Regions from separate parts of the Streptomyces sp. NPDC107559 genome, predicted to be linked through region 1. Evidence: riboswitches for the same ligand, from Rfam matches in the RefSeq annotation. Region 1 holds a riboswitch; the other holds the start of a gene.
What was found. Region 1 has a riboswitch for S-adenosylmethionine ahead of ACZ7OY_RS04760 (aminotransferase class V-fold PLP-dependent enzyme). Riboswitches for the same ligand answer to the same signal wherever they lie in the genome.
Positions count from the first base shown of each region.

Region 2: it holds a riboswitch for S-adenosylmethionine, as region 1 does, so the genes downstream of both, thrC (threonine synthase) here and ACZ7OY_RS04760 (aminotransferase class V-fold PLP-dependent enzyme) in region 1, are expected to answer to the same signal.

Region 1 covers NZ_JBVKBD010000001.1:1,111,565-1,120,009, reverse strand. The annotation lists gene ACZ7OY_RS04775 (hypothetical protein) at 1-53, opposite strand, end outside; gene ACZ7OY_RS04770 (rhomboid family intramembrane serine protease) at 217-945, shown strand; gene ACZ7OY_RS04765 (Lrp/AsnC family transcriptional regulator) at 1,029-1,310, shown strand; gene ACZ7OY_RS04760 (aminotransferase class V-fold PLP-dependent enzyme) at 1,441-2,841, opposite strand; SAM riboswitch class IV at 3,022-3,138, opposite strand; gene trpD (anthranilate phosphoribosyltransferase) at 3,296-4,360, opposite strand; gene qcrB (cytochrome bc1 complex cytochrome b subunit) at 4,483-6,120, opposite strand; gene qcrA (cytochrome bc1 complex Rieske iron-sulfur subunit) at 6,117-7,175, opposite strand; gene qcrC (cytochrome bc1 complex diheme cytochrome c subunit) at 7,172-7,984, opposite strand; gene ctaE (aa3-type cytochrome oxidase subunit III) at 8,050-8,445, opposite strand, start outside.
Region 2 covers NZ_JBVKBD010000004.1:136,346-144,790, forward strand. The annotation lists gene ACZ7OY_RS15195 (alpha,alpha-trehalose-phosphate synthase (UDP-forming)) at 1-920, opposite strand, end outside; gene ACZ7OY_RS15200 (glucosyl-3-phosphoglycerate synthase) at 1,028-1,972, opposite strand; SAM riboswitch class I at 2,161-2,301, shown strand; gene thrC (threonine synthase) at 2,319-3,602, shown strand; gene ACZ7OY_RS15210 (MoaD/ThiS family protein) at 3,599-3,874, shown strand; gene ACZ7OY_RS15215 (cold-shock protein) at 4,305-4,511, shown strand; gene groL (chaperonin GroEL) at 4,826-6,448, shown strand; gene ACZ7OY_RS15225 (NADH:flavin oxidoreductase) at 6,722-7,849, shown strand; gene ACZ7OY_RS15230 (metallophosphoesterase family protein) at 7,911-8,445, shown strand, end outside.

The DNA of each region.
Region 1 (8,445 bases):
CCGCAGAGGGTGCAGCGCCACCGTGTCGAGGCGGTCGGCAGGGGAACCGTCATCAGGGCTGCTCGCCTTCCTTCTGTCCATTGTCCGTGATGCACCGGGCTCTCCCCGGAACATGTGGCTCGTAACCCTACGGCCTGGCGGGTACTCGCCGCCCACCCATCCACGGCGGCGAGGCGGTCTGTGCCGATGCGTCCCCGTACGTCATGCTCTGTGTTCATGATCAGCGACTGGAACGCAACCACGGGCAGCGCGATCCGGAGGCCGTCGGCGCCCGTGACGTACGGGCTGATCGCCCTGTGCTGTCTCGTCTTCCTGATCGGGCCGGCCTCCGGCTTCAATCCCGGGTACGGCACCGGCGCCGCGCTGTCGGCCGCCCAGCGGGCCTACTTCCGCCACTGGGGAGTGGTCCCGGCCGAGTTGTTCCGGGACGCCGCCGGGCAGGCCCTGACACCCGCCAGCGCCCTGTTCGTCCACGGCAGCTGGGTCCACCTCCTCGGCAACATGCTCTTCCTCCACGTCTTCGGGGCGATGACCGAGGAACGGATGGGCCGCGTGGAGTTCACCCTCTTCTACGTCGGCTGCGGCTACCTGGCACTGCTCGGCTACGCGGCCGCCAACGCAGGCTCCGAGCAGTCCCTGGTCGGAGCCTCCGGGGCTATCTCCGCGGTCCTCGGCGCGTTCCTGTACCTGTTCCCCAGGGCCCGGGTGACCAGCCTCCTGCCGTTCCTGTTCTTCCTGCCGCTGCGCTTCCCGGCATGGGTCGTGCTGCCCTTCTGGGCGGCCGTGCAGTGGGTGGCGGCGGGCCGCGCCACCCAGGGCCCGGGCGTGGCCTATCTGGCCCACCTGCTGGGCTTCGGCGCGGGCTTCGGGTACGCGTGGCTGCGGTTCGGCCGCAGCCGCGGCCCGGCCCGGCGGATCAGGCCCGCCACGGGCGACGGCGGCTGACCGGCACGGCGGGCCGTCACGGCCTTGGTGGGTTCGGGATCACGTCATAGAGTGAGGGCCCCGGCCGAGAGAGAGAACCAACCGTGATCACCGCGATCGTCCTTATCAAGACCAGCGTGGACCGGATCCCCGAGATCGCGGAATCGATCGCCGCGCTGGACTCCGTCAGCGAGGTCTTCTCCGTCACCGGCACCTACGACCTGATCGCGATGGTGCGGGTGGCCCGGCACGAGGACCTGGCGGAGGTCATCCCGGGCCGGATCAGCAAGATCCCCGGCGTCGAGGGCACGGACACGCACGTCGCGTTCCGCACCTACTCCCAGCACGACCTGGAGGCGGCGTTCGCGATCGGCCTCGACAACTGACTCCCTCCCCGCGGACCGGCGGCGGCTGAGCGCTCGGTTCCGCGCGCCCTCGAGCGCGCCTGCGGGCAGGCGGCCTCGATGGCGCGGGGAACCGAGCGACCGGCCAGGACGGTGCCGCGCACGGACCCGGTCAGACCGCGGGCACGCAGCGGCCGTCCTCGGTCCGGTAGCGCCACTTCGCGCCGTCCCTGACCAGTTCCCGCACCGCGGTCACGAAGCGCTCCACATGCTCGTCCGGCGTTCCCGCGCCGAAGCTCACCCGGATGGCGTTGAGGGACTTCTCGCCCGGCGCGGCCTCGGGCGCGCCGCACTCGCCCTGGCTGCCCGGGTCGCTGCCGAGCAGGGTGCGCACCAGCGGGTGGGCGCAGAAGAGGCCGTCGCGCACGCCGATGCCGTACTCGGCGGAGAGGGCGGCCGCGAAGTGGGAGCTGTTCCAGCCCTCCACCACGAAGGAGATCACCCCGACCCGCGGGGCGTCGTCGCCGAAGAGGGACAGGACCCGCACCTCGGGCACCTCGGCGAGGCCCGCCCGGACGGTGTCGATCAGGTGCCGCTCGCGGGCGACGAGCGCGTCGAAGCCCGCCTCGGTGAGGGCCCTGCACGCGGAGGCGATGGAGTAGGCGCCGATCACGTTCGGCGAGCCGGCCTCGTGGCGGGCGGCGCTGTCGTGCCACTCCACGTCCACTCCCCCGTCCGCACGCCGGGTCACCCGTCGGCTCGCGCCGCCGCCGGCGAGGTACGGATCGGCCTCACGCAGCCAGTCCGCGCGGCCGGCCAGGACGCCGGAGCCGAACGGTGCGTACAGCTTGTGGCCGGAGAGGGCGACCCAGTCGACGTCCAGGTCGCGGACCGACACCGGGTGGTGCGGGGCCAGCTGGGCGGCGTCCAGGACGATCCGGGCGCCGTGCGCGTGGGCCACCGCCGCCAGCTCGCGCACCGGCCACAGCTCGCCCGTGACGTTCGAGGCGCCGGTGACGCAGACCAGCGCCGGGCCATAGGGGCCTCCCCTGCTCGAGCGCAGCCGAGAGCTTGGGGAAGGGTCGCGGTCGGCCAGGGCGCGCTCCAGGCTCTGCACGGCCTGGTGCGGGGTGCGCGGGGCGTCGAGGTAGGTGACCCGGGCGTCCTTCCAGGGCAGCAGCGAGGCATGGTGCTCGGTCTCGAACACGAAGACCTCGCAGCCGGCCGGGAGCGCGGCCGCCAGCAGGTTGAGGGAGTCGGTGGTGGACCGGGTGAAGACCACCTGGTCGCCGGCGCGGCAGTCGAGGAACTCCGCGACCGTGCGGCGGGCGTTCTCGAAGAGGTCCGTGGACAGCTGCGAGAGGTAGCCCGCGCCGCGGTGGACGCTGCCGTAGTACGGGGCGTACGCCGCCACGTCGTCCCAGACGCGCTGGAGGGCGGGGGCGCTGGCCGCGTAGTCGAGCGCGGCATAGGTGACTTCGCCGCCCGTGACGAGCGGAACGGTGACATCACGCCCCAGAACGGCCAGCGGGGCACAAATGGTCTGGGCGGAGGCAGCGGTGGAGACGGACATGGGGAACTCCCGTGAGCGGCAAGGCGGAATCACCACGCGAGCACACGGGCTCGAGCGCGGAGAGAGGAAAAAGGGGTGTGCGGAGGCGGGGCTCGGCGCCCTAGCGCATTCGCTTGCTCACGGGAGGCTCCCTCGATGACCAGGACCCCTGGTGCTGGGCTCGTTCACGAGCCGTCGAGGGGTCCGCGCTTGCCGTAGACCTCGCTGCCTACGACCTGGTCCTCACCCGGGGCACCCCGCCACGGACGGAGGGTTGCCGGACAGTCGGCCGGGGCCTCATGACTGTCACTCATGACCTGTTCGTCATCCTGCCACACGGTCCGCGAAGCGCAAGGCGCGGTCCGCATCCTGGACCGCGCCCCACCCTGCCTCGCCGACCCCGCCCCGCCCTGCCTCGCCGGCCGGGGCCGCGTCGCCTCGCCCGGCCGCGCCGCACGCGGCCGGGGAGGGCGGATCAGGCGTTGCTGACGGCCACCCAGCGCTCCAGCGTCCGCCGGGCCGCGCCGGAGTCGATCGACTCCGCCGCCCGGTCCATGCCGGCCCGCAGCTGCTCGGCCAGGCTCCCGGAGCCGGGCCGCAGCGCCACCAGCGCCGCCGCGGAGTTCAGCAGCACGGCGTCCCGCACCGGGCCGCTCTCGCCGTTCAGCAGCCGTCGGGCCACATCGGCGTTGTACGAGGCGTCGGCGCCGCGCAGCGCCTCCACCGGCACCGGTTCGATGCCGACGTCCCGCGGGTCGAAGGCCTCCTCGGTCACCCTGCCGTCGCGCACGACCCACACCCGGGAGGTGGCGGTCGTGGTCAGCTCGTCCAGGCCGTCGTCGCCGCGGAACACCAGCGAGGAGTTGCCGCGCTCGGCGAAGACACCCGCGATGATCGGTGCCACCCGGGGATCGGCGACGCCGACCGCCTGGGCGCGCACCTTCGCCGGGTTGGTCAGCGGACCCAGGAAGTTGAACACCGTCCGGATGCCCAACTGGCCACGGGCGGCCGCCACATGGCGCAGTGCCGGGTGGAACTTCACCGCGAAGCAGAAGGTGATCCCGGCCTCCTCGGCGACCTCCGCCACCCGCTGCGGGGTCAGTGCGAGGTTGACCCCGAGCTTCTCCAGGACGTCCGAGGCGCCCGACGCCGACGAGGCGGCGCGGTTGCCGTGCTTGACGACCTTGGCACCGGTGCCCGCGATGACGATCGAGGACATCGTGGAGATGTTCACCGTCTTCGCGCCGTCGCCGCCGGTGCCCACGATGTCGACGGTGTCGCCCGGCACCTGGATCACGTTGGCGTGCGCGTACATCGCCTCGACCAGACCCGTGATCTCCTGGACGGTCTCGCCCTTGGCCCGCAGTGCCACCGCGAACCCGGCGATCTGCGCGTCGGTGGCCTCGCCGCGCATGATCCGGTCCATCGCCCAGGCGGTGCTCTCGGCGCTCTGGTCGCGGCCCTCCAGCAGACCGTTCAGTACCGCGGGCCAGGAACGGCCCGCCGCGGTGTCGCCTCCAGCGGGGGTCACAGCGCTCATCAGCCGCTCCTGGTTCGTAGACACGTACAGACTCCACTACAGCCTATCCAGCGCCGGACACGGCGAAGGACCCCGTCCGAAGACCGGACGGGGTCCTTGTGTGCGCGTGGCGAGCGCAGCGATCAGTGGTGGCCGTGGCCGCTCGTGATCTCCTTGTACTCGTCGGCAGTCGGCTTCTCGATCTGGCCGTCCTCGTCGAAGTAGGCCTTGCTGATCTTGGCGCGCAGCTTCTGCGAGCCCTTCAGCTTGCGCTCGACGCCGTTCTCGTCGACCGTCGGGCCGAGGTCGAGCGGCTGGTACTGCTCGTGCGCGGTGAGGGTGTGCAGCTGCTCCTGGCTGAGCGGCTCGTGGATCTCGACGAACTCACCGTGCGGCAGGCGCTTGATGGTGCCGGTCTCGCGACCGTGCAGCACCTTGTCCCGGTCCCGGCGCTGCAGGCCGAGGCAGATCCGCTTGGTGACGATGTACGCGATGACCGGTCCGACGAAGAAGAAGATCCGGACGAACCAGGTGATCGAGTTGATCGACAGGTGGAAGTGGGTGGCCCACAGGTCGTTGCCACCGCCGACCAGCGTGATCATGTACATCGTGACCCAGGCGCTGCCCAGGGCCGTACGGGTCGGGGCGTTGCGCGGGCGGTCCAGGATGTGGTGCTCGCGCTTGTCGCCGGTGATCCACGCCTCGATGAAGGGGTAGAGCGCCAGCGCGGCGAGCACGACACCGAACAGGACCAGCGGGATGAACACGCCCAGGACCAGCGTGTGGCCCCAGATGTTGATCTCCCAGCCCGGCATGTAGCGGATCAGACCCTCGGCGAAGCCCATGTACCAGTCGGGCTGGGCGCCGGTCGACACCTGGTCCGGACGGTAGGGGCCGATGGCCCAGATCGGGTTGATCTGTGCGATCGCCGCGATGGCCGCGATGACACCGAAGACCAGGAAGAAGAAGCCTCCGGCCTTGGCCATGTAGACCGGCAGCAGCGGCATGCCGACGACGTTCTTGTTGCTCTTGCCGGGGCCCGCGAACTGCGTGTGCTTGTGGTAGAAGACCAGGATCAGGTGGCCCACGACCAGGCCGAGCATGATGCCCGGCAGCAGCAGGATGTGGATCGAGTAGAACCGCGCCACGAAGTCGTGGCCCGGGAACTCCCCGCCGAAGAGGAAGAACGAGATGTACGTGCCGACGATCGGCATGGACAGGATCGCGCCCTCGGTGAAGCGGACACCGGTGCCGGAGAGCAGGTCGTCCGGGAGCGAGTAACCGGTGAAGCCGGTGAACATGCCCAGGACGAACAGCAGGAAGCCGAACAGCCAGTTGATCTCACGCGGCTTGCGGAACGCGCCGGTGAAGAACACGCGCATCATGTGCACGAACATGCCGGCGAGGAAGATCAGCGCCGCCCAGTGGTGGATCTGCCGGATGAGCAGACCACCGCGCACCTCGAAGGAGATGTGCAGGGTCGAGTTGAACGCCTCGGACATCAGCTGTCCCTGGAGCGGGACGTAGCTGCCGTGGTACACCACCTCGTTCATCGAGGGGTGGAAGAACAGCGTCAGATACACACCCGTGAGGATGATGATCAGGAAGCTGTAGAGGCAGACCTCACCCAGCATGAACGACCAGTGGTCGGGGAAGATCTTGCGCATGTTGGCCTTGGCCAGGGAGTAGATCCCCAGCCGGCCGTCGGCCCAGTCGGCGATCCGCTCGCCGGCCGGCGCCTTCCCGCGGGAGCGGGACTCGGTGGTGGTCGTAGTGCTCATCCGCGCTCCCAGAAGGCAGGGCCGACGGGCTCTGCGAAGTCGCCGAGCGCCTCGAGGTAGCCCTCGGGGTTCACGCCGATGCGCAGCTGCGGCAGGGCGTGACCGGCGGGACCGAAGATCACCCGGGCGCCGTCGGACAGGTCGAAGGTGGACTGGTGGCAGGGGCAGAGCACGTGGTGCGTCTGCTGCTCGTACAGGGAGATCGGGCAACCGACGTGGGTGCAGATCTTCGAGTACGCGACGATGCCGTCGTGCGACCACTCGAGCTCTTGCTTGTCCTTGATGTCGTCGGGCTGGAGCCGGACGATCATCACGGCCGCCTTGGCGATCTCGTTCTGGAACTCCTCGTCCGTCTCCTCCAGGCCCTCGGGCTTGACGAAGGTGAGCGAACCGACGGCCACGTCCGAAGCGCGCAGCGGCTGGTTCGTGTTCATGTTGACGAGGAGCTTGCCCTTGGACCACGCCGTGTGGCGCATCTTGTCCTCGGGCAGCGGACCGAGGTCGCGCAGGAGCACCACACCGGAGAGCGGGAACAGCGCCAGCGCACCGAACATCGTGTTGCGGATCAGCTTGCGGCGGCCGAGCGCGGACTCCGTGGCGCCTTCCTTGAAGTCCGCGAAGACCTTCGCGCGGACATCGGGGGACGCCTGGATCGCGTGGCGCTCGTCGGCGACCTCCACGTCGGACATCAGGGTGCGGGCCCAGTGGACCGCGCCCGCGCCGATGCAGAACAGCGCCGTGCCGAGGGTCAGGCCCAGCGCGAAGTTCATCGCGCTGATGTGACCGATCGGGAACACGAAGATCGACTTGTCCTGCGGGATCGTCACGTACGACGCGATGAAGCCGACGGTGGCCAGCATCGACAGCGTGAACAGGAAGGCGACCGTACGCTCGGACCGCTTGGCGGCCCGCTCGTCGATGTCCTGGATCCGGTGCTCGTGGGGCGGCAGCCCCGGGTCGGCGAACGGGTTCTGCTCGTCCGCGACGTCCACGGCGCCGTGCGCGTGGGCCTGCTCAGCGGGCAGGTTCTCTTCTGGAATGTCTTGGCTACTCATGACTTCTTGGCCTTTGCGGTCCGAGCGGCGACCCAGACGGCGACCGCGACCAGGGCGCCGAGACCGAAGATCCACGCGAACAGACCCTCGCTGACCGGCCCGAGGCCGCCCAGTTCGAGACCGCCGGGGTTCACCGTCTCATCGCTGTTGACCGCGTTCAGGTACGCGATGATGTCCTTCTTGTTCTGCTCCGACAGGGTCGTGTCGGGGAACGAAGGCATGTTCTGCGGGCCGGTCTGCATGGCCTCGTAGATGTGCCTCGGGTCCACACCCTCCAGGTCCGGCGCGAACTTGCCCTCCGTGAGGGCACCGCCCTTGCCGGTGAAGTTGTGGCACTGCGCGCAGTTGGTGCGGAAGAGCTCGCCGCCCTTGGCGATGTCCGCGCCCTCGGGGCCGTACTGGGCCGAGGTGGGGACGTTCGGGCCGGCGCCCAGCGACGCGATGTAGGTCGCGAGCTGGTCGATCTGGGCCTGGCTGTAGATGTTCTTCTTCTTCACCACCTGCGGACCCTGGGAGGTCGCCGCAGGCATACGGCCGGTGCCGACCTGGAAGTCGACGGCCGCGGCGCCGACGCCGACCAGGCTCGGACCGTCGGAGGTGCCCTGACCGCCGGTGCCGTGGCAGCTAGCGCAGCCTACGGCGTAGAGCTTCTTGCCCTCGTCGATGGCGAGGGACTGGGAGGTGTCATCGGCCTGCGCCTTGCTCGCGGGCGCGAACGCGGCGTACAGCCCCCCAGTGGCCGCCAGCGCGAGGAGTAGGACGACGACCGCCGCCAGCGGATGGCGTCGTCGTGCGGAGAGCTTTTTCACGGATTACCCCGGTGTCAGGATCTTCTGCGTCGATGCTTCTGGAAGGTGCGCGGGATCGGGCCCGGCTACTTGATCATGTAGATCGTGGCGAAGAGGCCGATCCAGACGACATCGACGAAGTGCCAGTAGTAGGACACGACGATGGCCGCGGTCGCCTGCTCATGAGTGAACCTCTTGGCCGCGTACGTCCTGCCGAGGACGAACAGGAAAGCGATCAGGCCGCCCGTCACGTGCATGCCGTGGAAGCCGGTGGTCAGGTAGAACACCGAGCCGTACGGGTCGGAGGAGAGCGAGAGCCCGTCCTTCTTCACCAGCTCGGTGTACTCGTAGATCTGACCGCCGATGAAGATCGCACCCATGATGAAGGTGACGATGAACCAGCCCCGGAGCTTCTTCACGTCACCACGCTCGGCGGCGAAGACGCCGAGCTGGCAGGTGAGGGAGGAGAGCACCAGGATCGT
Region 2 (8,445 bases), on a different contig from region 1:
CCGCGCACGATGTTCTTCGACAGCTCGGTCCGGTCCACCCGCACGACCGTCCTGCGGCCCTCGCCGATCTCCGCCCGCAGCGCCGCCATCCGCTCGCCGACGTCGGCCCGGTGGGCGCGCTCGCGCAGGAAGTCGGCGTCGGCGCCGAGGCCGTGCACGCCGATCACCGTGGTGCGCTGCGCGCCGCCGCCGGGCGGTGCGTGCTCGACCGTCCCGGGCCCCTCGCCCTCCGGCCGGGCCGGACGGATCAGCTCGCGGTCCACCTCGCCCGCGCAGTCCAGGAAGGCGCCCGCCCACCGCCGGGTGAGGAAGCCCAGCCGGTCCGCGCCGAGCATGCCCCGCACGATCTGTTCCCGGATGTCGTCCGGCAGCATCCGGAAGTAGTCCGGCGGCGCCCACGGGGTGTGCGAGAAATGGCCGATACGCAGGTCGGGGCGGAGTTCGCGGAGCATGCCCGGCACCAGCGTCAGGTGGTAGTCCTGGACGACCGCCGTCGCCCCGTCGGCCGCCTCCTCGGCGAGCGCCTCGGCGAAGGCGCGGTTGTACCGTTCGTACGCCACCCACCGGCGCCGGAACTCCGCGTCGAAGACCGGCTCCAGCGGGGTCTGGTAGAGCATGTGGTGGACGAACCAGAGCACCGAGTTGGCGATGCCGTTGTAGGCGTCGGCGTGCACGTCGGCCGGGATGTCCAGCATCCGCACGCCCGGCTCGCCCGCGCCGCGCCGCACCGCCTCGCGGTCGCCGTCGGACAGGGCGGAGCACACCCACAGCGCCCCGGCGTCGGGCCCGATGGCCGACAGGCCCGAGACCAGCCCGCCGCCGCCCCTGCGGGCGTGCAGCGAGCCGTCCTCGCCCACCTCGTACGAAACCGGGCCGCGGTTGGACGCGACCAGCACCTCAGCAGTGTGCGTGGAAGCCATACGCCTCAACCTAGCCCGGCCCGGAAACGCTCAAACGTGCGGAAGGCCCACAACAGTCCGGAAACATTTGTATACGACCCCTTCGGGAACGTCACCCCGTGCACCCGTCAGGCCACCTTGCGTGACCTGTACTCGGCGATCTCGGCCATCGGCGGCCGCTCCTCCGTGTCCACGGAGTACGTGCGCGGCTCGAAGCCGTCCCGGCCCCGCTCGAACTGGGTGAGAGAGGGCCGGATCAGATGCCCGCGGGCCATCCGCAGCTGCGCGGTGCGGTAGATGGCGGCGGCCATCCGGCCCAGTGCCTGCCCGTCCTGGTGGCGGTGCTTGCGCACCCCGACGTCCACCTGGGCGAGCGCGTCGAGGCCCACCAGGTGCAGCGAGTCGACCAGCATGCCCAGCTCCACCCCGTACCCGACCGGGAAGGGCAGCTGTTCCAGCAGGGAGCGGCGGGCCGCGTACTCGCCGCCGAGCGGCTGCACGAACCCGGCCAGCTGCGGCCAGTGCATGTTCAGCAGCGGACGGGCCATCAGCTCGGTGACCCGGCCGCCCTGGCCGGCCGCCCCGCCCAGCGGGCGGTCGTACATGGCCTTGACCAGGTCGACGTCCGGATCGGTGAGCAGCGGGCCCACGATGCCGGAGACGAAGTCGGAGGAGAACTCCCTGAGGTCGGCGTCGACGAAGCAGACGATGTCCCCGCCGGTGACCAGGAGGGACCGCCACAGCACCTCGCCCTTGCCGGGCACGGCCGGGATCCGGGGCAGGATGGCGTCGCGGTGGACGACCCGGGCGCCCGCGGCCGCGGCCACCGCCGAGGTGCGGTCGGTGGAACCCGAGTCGACGACGACGATCTCGTCGACGAGCGGGACCTGCTGCATCAGGTCGTGCCGGATCACGGAGACGATGTCACCGACCGTCTCCTCCTCGTTGAGTGCGGGCAGGACGACGGAGACCGACTGGCCCCGGGCGCGTTTCGCGGCGAGGATCTTGTGGAGCGGGCGGTCGCTGACGGACCAGGAGCGTGTGCTCAGCCAGCGCTCGACTTCTTCCAGCACAGCGGCGGCTCCTTCTGCGTTCTGCGTGCTCGCGGCGGGCGTGGACGCCCGCCGCGACAGCGGCTGACGGGCACGGGTATCTCGCGGTTCGGACGACTCTCTCAACTGTCGGGGCCTTCGGTTACAGTCTTGAACAACGCGGATGACCATCGCATGTCCAGGGTGGCCGACCGCTGAAAACTTCATACCGCTCATCCAGAGGGGCAGAGGGATACGGCCCGATGAAGCCCCGGCAACCCTCCAGTCGGTTTCTCGTTCACGCGAGGCTCCCGGCTCGGGAAGGTGCCAAATCCGTCTCACGGCGAAGTGCGTCGTGAGGAAGATGAGGAGAAAGGGCCTCGCCTCCATGGCTGCGCAGACTGCTGTAAGCACCACGAACCCCGTCGATCTGGGCTCCGCCGCGGCGCTCTCCTGCCGCGAGTGCGGACACCGCGTGCCCCTCGGCCCGGTCTTCGCCTGCGAGGAGTGTTTCGGCCCGCTCGAGATCGCCTACGACTTCTCGCGGTACGAGACCGAGGAGCTGCGCAAGCGGATCGAAGCGGGACCCGCGAACATCTGGCGCTACGCGCCGCTGCTGCCCGTCCCCGCGGACGTGGCGGACAAGCCCAACCTCAACCCCGGCTGGACCCAGCTCGTCAAGGCCGACAACCTGGCCCGCGAGCTCGGTGTCACGGGCGGGCTGTACGTGAAGGACGACTCCGGCAACCCGACGCACTCCTTCAAGGACCGGGTCGTCGCCCAGGCCCTGGAGGCCGCGCGCGCCTTCGGCTTCACCACCCTGTCCTGCTCCTCCACCGGCAACCTGGCCGGCGCCGTCGGCGCCGCGGCCGCCCGTGCCGGTCTGCGCTCCTGCGTGTTCATCCCGCACGACCTGGAGCAGGGCAAGATCGTCATGGCCGCGGTCTACGGCGGTGAACTCGTCGGCATCGAGGGCAACTACGACGACGTGAACCGTTTCTGCTCGGAGCTGATCGGCGATCCGGCGGGCGACGGCTGGGGCTTCGTCAACGTCAACCTGCGGCCGTACTACGCGGAGGGTTCCAAGACCCTGGCGTACGAGATCTGCGAGCAGCTCGGCTGGCGGCTGCCCGACCAGCTGGTCGTCCCGATCGCCTCCGGCTCCCAGCTCACCAAGATCGACAAGGGGCTCCAGGAGCTCATCAAGCTCGGACTGGTCGAGGACCGGCCGTACAAGATCTTCGGCGCCCAGGCGGAGGGCTGCTCGCCGGTGTCCGTGGCCTACAAGGCCGGCCACGACGTCGTACGGCCCCAGAAGCCGCACACCATCGCCAAGTCCCTCGCCATCGGCAACCCGGCCGACGGGCCGTACGTCCTCGACATCGCGCGCCGCACGGGCGGTGCCGTGGAGGACGTGACGGACGAGCAGATCGTGGACGCGATCAAGCTGCTGGCTCGGACCGAGGGGATCTTCGCCGAGACGGCGGGCGGGGTGACGGTGGGCGTGACCCGCAAGCTCATCGAGAACGGCCTGCTCGACCCGGCCCTGACGACCGTCGTGCTGAACACCGGTGACGGTCTGAAGACCCTCGACGCGGTCGCCGGCACCGGTCTGACCGCGACCATCCGCCCGAACCTGGACTCCTTCCGAGAGGCTGGCCTCGCATCATGAGCGTCAACGTCCGCATCCCCACCATCCTGCGCACCTACACCGGCGGCGCCGCCGAGGTGAGCGCCCAGGGCGCGACCCTCGCCGAGGTCATCTCCGACCTGGAGAAGAACCACACCGGCATCGCCGCCCGCGTCCTGGACGACCAGGGCAAGCTGCGCCGGTTCGTCAACGTGTACGTGAACGACGACGACGTCCGCTTCGAGCAGGGGCTCCAGACGGCCACTCCGGACGGCGCCGGCGTCTCCATCATTCCGGCGGTCGCCGGAGGCTGATCATTACCTTCGGTAACCTCGGTTACCGAGTGTTCATAGAATTGCCCCCTCCGCGAGAGAAGCGGAGGGGGCAATTCTGTGTGATTGAGCGCGGTAGAGTTGGGGAAGCAGCTCCCGATTCCGGGGTTTGCGACCTTGACGACCTGCCGCACGGGCGACGAGAAGTAGCCAAAGTGGGCAGGTGTTTTGCGCCTTTCGCCCCCAATGCCCGGCCCAAGTTGCCCTGAAACAAGGCGAATTGCTGCTGTTCCGTGGACTCGTCGTGCCCGGATTTCTCGTCCGATTGACCTGTTGCAGACGGCAGTTGGACAGATACATTCAGCCGCGGTCGACGCGTTCCGGCGCACGCCCCCGTCCCATGGGGGGTGAGGTCTGACCCGGATCCGCGAAGTGTGGATCTGTGCAAGGGCCAGTAATAGGGGAGTTAGGCATGGCTCAGGGCACCGTCAAGTGGTTCAACGCGGAGAAGGGGTACGGCTTCATCGCGGTCGACGGTGGTGCGGACGTGTTCGTCCACTACAGCGCGATCCAGATGGACGGGTACCGCACCCTGGAAGAGGGCCAGCGGGTCGATTTCGAGATCTCGCAGGGTCAGAAGGGGCCGCAGGCGGACATGGTCCGGCTGGCGGCCGGCTGAAGCACGCGCCGACTTATTGCAGCGACGTTCTTCTGTTCTTCGCCGAAGGGCTCGCATCCCGTGGGGTGCGAGCCCTTCGGCCTGTCCGGGTGCCGTCGCTCGCGACCTGCGGATCACCCGAGGGCGCTTGCACTCGGCAGGGGCGAGTGCTAATCATTGCGTTAGCACTCTGAAGGTGAGAGTGACAACGAAGGACCGGGTCGGTGAGGCCCGCAGGCCGGGTGGGGCAAGGAACCACGAGGCGTGCGAGCCGTCCGTCGCGGGCGCCAGCGCGGTCCGGAGCAATCCACCCCAGTCCGGGAGGACCACTTCACATGGCCAAGATCATCGCGTTCGACGAGGAGGCACGGCGCGGCCTCGAGCGCGGCATGAACCAGCTCGCGGACGCCGTGAAGGTGACGCTCGGCCCCAAGGGCCGCAACGTCGTCCTCGAGAAGAAGTGGGGCGCCCCCACGATCACCAACGATGGTGTCTCCATCGCCAAGGAGATCGAGCTCGAGGACCCGTACGAGAAGATCGGCGCCGAGCTGGTCAAGGAAGTCGCCAAGAAGACGGACGACGTCGCCGGTGACGGTACGACCACCGCGACCGTCCTCGCCCAGGCGCTCGTCCGCGAGGGTCTGCGCAACGTGGCCGCGGGTGCCAACCCGATGGCCCTCAAGCGCGGCATCGAGAAGGCCGTCGAGGCCGTCTCCGGCGCCCTGCTCGAGCAGGCGAAGGATGTCGAGACCAAGGAGCAGATCGCTTCCACGGCCTCCATCTCCGCCGCCGACACCCAGATCGGCGAGCTCATCGCCGAGGCGATGGACAAGGTCGGCAAGGAAGGCGTCATCACCGTCGAGGAGTCCCAGACCTTCGGTCTGGAGCTGGAGCTCACCGAGGGTATGCGCTTCGACAAGGGCTACATCTCGGCGTACTTCGCCACCGACATGGAGCGGATGGAGGCGTCGCTCGACGACCCGTACATCCTGATCGCCAACTCCAAGATCGGTTCCGTCAAGGACCTGCTCCCGCTCCTGGAGAAGGTCATGCAGTCGGGCAAGCCGCTGCTGATCATCGCCGAGGACGTCGAGGGCGAGGCCCTGTCGACCCTGGTCGTCAACAAGATCCGTGGCACCTTCAAGTCCGTCGCCGTCAAGGCCCCGGGCTTCGGTGACCGCCGCAAGGCGATGCTGAACGACATCGCCATCCTCACCGGCGGCGAGGTGATCTCCGAGGAGGTCGGCCTCAAGCTGGAGAACGCGACCCTGGACCTCCTGGGCCGCGCCCGCAAGGTCGTCATCACCAAGGACGAGACCACGATCGTGGACGGCGCCGGCTCCGCCGACCAGGTCCAGGGCCGGGTCAACCAGATCCGCGCCGAGATCGAGAACTCGGACTCGGACTACGACCGCGAGAAGCTCCAGGAGCGCCTGGCGAAGCTGGCCGGCGGCGTGGCCGTCATCAAGGCCGGTGCCGCCACCGAGGTCGAGCTCAAGGAGCGCAAGCACCGCATCGAGGACGCCGTCCGCAACGCGAAGGCGGCCGTCGAGGAGGGCATCGTCGCCGGTGGTGGCGTGGCCCTGCTCCAGGCCTCCGCGGTGTTCGAGAAGCTCGAGCTCTCGGGTGACGAGGCGACCGGCGCCAACGCCGTGAAGCTCGCCCTGGAGGCCCCGCTGAAGCAGATCGCCGTCAACGGTGGTCTCGAGGGCGGCGTCGTGGTCGAGAAGGTCCGCAACCTGACCGTGGGCTGGGGCCTGAACGCGGCCACCGGCGAGTACGTCGACATGATCGCCGAAGGCATCATCGACCCGGCGAAGGTGACCCGCTCTGCGCTGCAGAACGCCGCCTCCATCGCCGCGCTGTTCCTCACCACCGAGGCCGTCATCGCCGACAAGCCGGAGAAGGCCGCGGCCCCGGCCGGCGGCGGCATGCCGGGCGGTGACATGGACTTCTGATCGACCTCTGGTTGATCCGCGTCCTTACCGAGGGCGGTACCTCCCGGCGACGGGGGGTACCGCCCTCGGGCTTTTCCCGGCCCGGACAGGCTCTTGGCCCGGCCGGCTCGCGCCCGCGTTCCGATGGGCCGGGGTCCGGCGTGGCCGGGATCACACGGCGTGTCGGCGGGCGGCCGGAATGCGTCGGGGTGGCGGTTCCGTTGAGGTAGGCACACGTTACATGCGTATGCACATACCGTCCGGTCTATCGTCACTTCGCGAGGAGCCCCCCACGTGAGCGTCACCGAGTCCGCAGTCTCCCGTGCGGCCGAGATCCTGTCCCGGCCCGTCGACATCAACGGCCTCACCGTCCCCAACCGCATCGTGATGGCGCCGATGACGCGCGAGTTCTCCCCGGGCGGTGTCCCGGGCGAGGACGTGGTGTCGTACTACGCCCGCCGTGCCGCCGCGGGCGTCGGCCTGATCGTCACCGAGGGGACGTACGTCGGTCACGACTCGGCCGGGCAGAGCGACCGCATCCCGCGCTTCCACGGCGAGGACCAGCTGGCGGGCTGGGCGAAGGTCACCGACGCCGTGCACGCGGCGGGCGGGACGATCGTGCCGCAGCTGTGGCACATCGGCATGGTGCGCCGGGCGGGCCAGCCGCCGTTCGCGGACGCCCCGCCGGTCGGCCCCTCCGGCCTCTACAAGGAGGGCGCCGAGGTCACCGGTCAGGCCATGACCCAGCAGGACCTGGACGATGTCGTCGAGGCGTTCGCCAAGGCGGCGGCCGAGGCCGAGCGCATCGGCTTCGACGGGGTCGAACTGCACGGCGCGCACGGCTATCTGATCGACCAGTTCCTGTGGGCGGGCACCAACCGCCGCACGGACGCCTACGGCGGCGACCCGGTGGCCCGGACGAAGTTCGCCGCGGAGATCGTCGCCGCGGTGCGCGCGGCGGTCTCGCCCCGGTTCCCCGTCATCTTCCGCTACTCGCAGTGGAAGCAGCAGCAGTACGACGCCCGGCTCGCCGAGACCCCGCAGGAGCTGGAGGCGATCCTGGCCCCGCTCGCCGCGGCCGGTGTCGACGCCTTCCACGCCTCCACCCGCCGTTACTGGGTCCCGGAGTTCGACGACTCCGACCTCAACCTGGCCGGCTGGACGAAGAAGCTGACCGGCAGGCCCGCCATCACCGTCGGCTCGGTCGGCCTCGACGGCGACTTCATCAACGCGTTCGTCGGCGAGGGTTCCCCGGTGCGCGGCATCGACAACCTCCTCGACCGCTTCGAGCGCGACGAGTTCGACCTGGTGGCCGTCGGCCGCGCGCTGCTCCAGGACCCGCAGTGGGCGGCGAAGGTGCTGGCCGACCGCTTCGACGAGCTGAAGCCGTACGACGCGGCGGCGCTGAAGACCCTCAGCTGAGCCGTCGGGGCCCGCGGACGCGCTCTGGCCGCGGGCCCCGACTCCCGTTAGCGTGCGGCGGATGAGGATCCTGCATCTGTCCGACACCCATGTGGAGCGGACCGACGAGCCCAACCGGCACGGCGTGGACGCCACCGGGTCCCTGCGGCTGATGCTGGCCGAGCTGGCCGGGCAGCGTGACATCGACGCGGTCGTGGTCACCGGCGACCTGGCGAACGACGGCGCGGTGGAGGCGTACACGACCGTGCGGGAGGCCGTGGGCGAGTTCGCGCGGATCCGGGACGCCCCGGTTTTTTACACCACCGGCAACCATGACGAGCGCCGGGCCTTCGCGAAGGTGCTGGGCAGTGGCCATCTGGGCCCGGACGGGACCGACCGGGCCGCCGCCGTGCTGCCGGGGGCCGAACGGGCCGCCGTCGGCGAGGTGGACGGCCACCGTTTCGTGACGCTGGACTCGCTGGTGCCCGGCGAGGTCTACGGGAGGCTGGGGGAGACCCAGCTCGCCTGGCTGCGCGAGGTGCTGGCCACGCCCGCGCGGCACGGCACCGTGCTCGCGCTGCACCACCCGCCGATCTGTCTGGACGTGCCGACCCAGC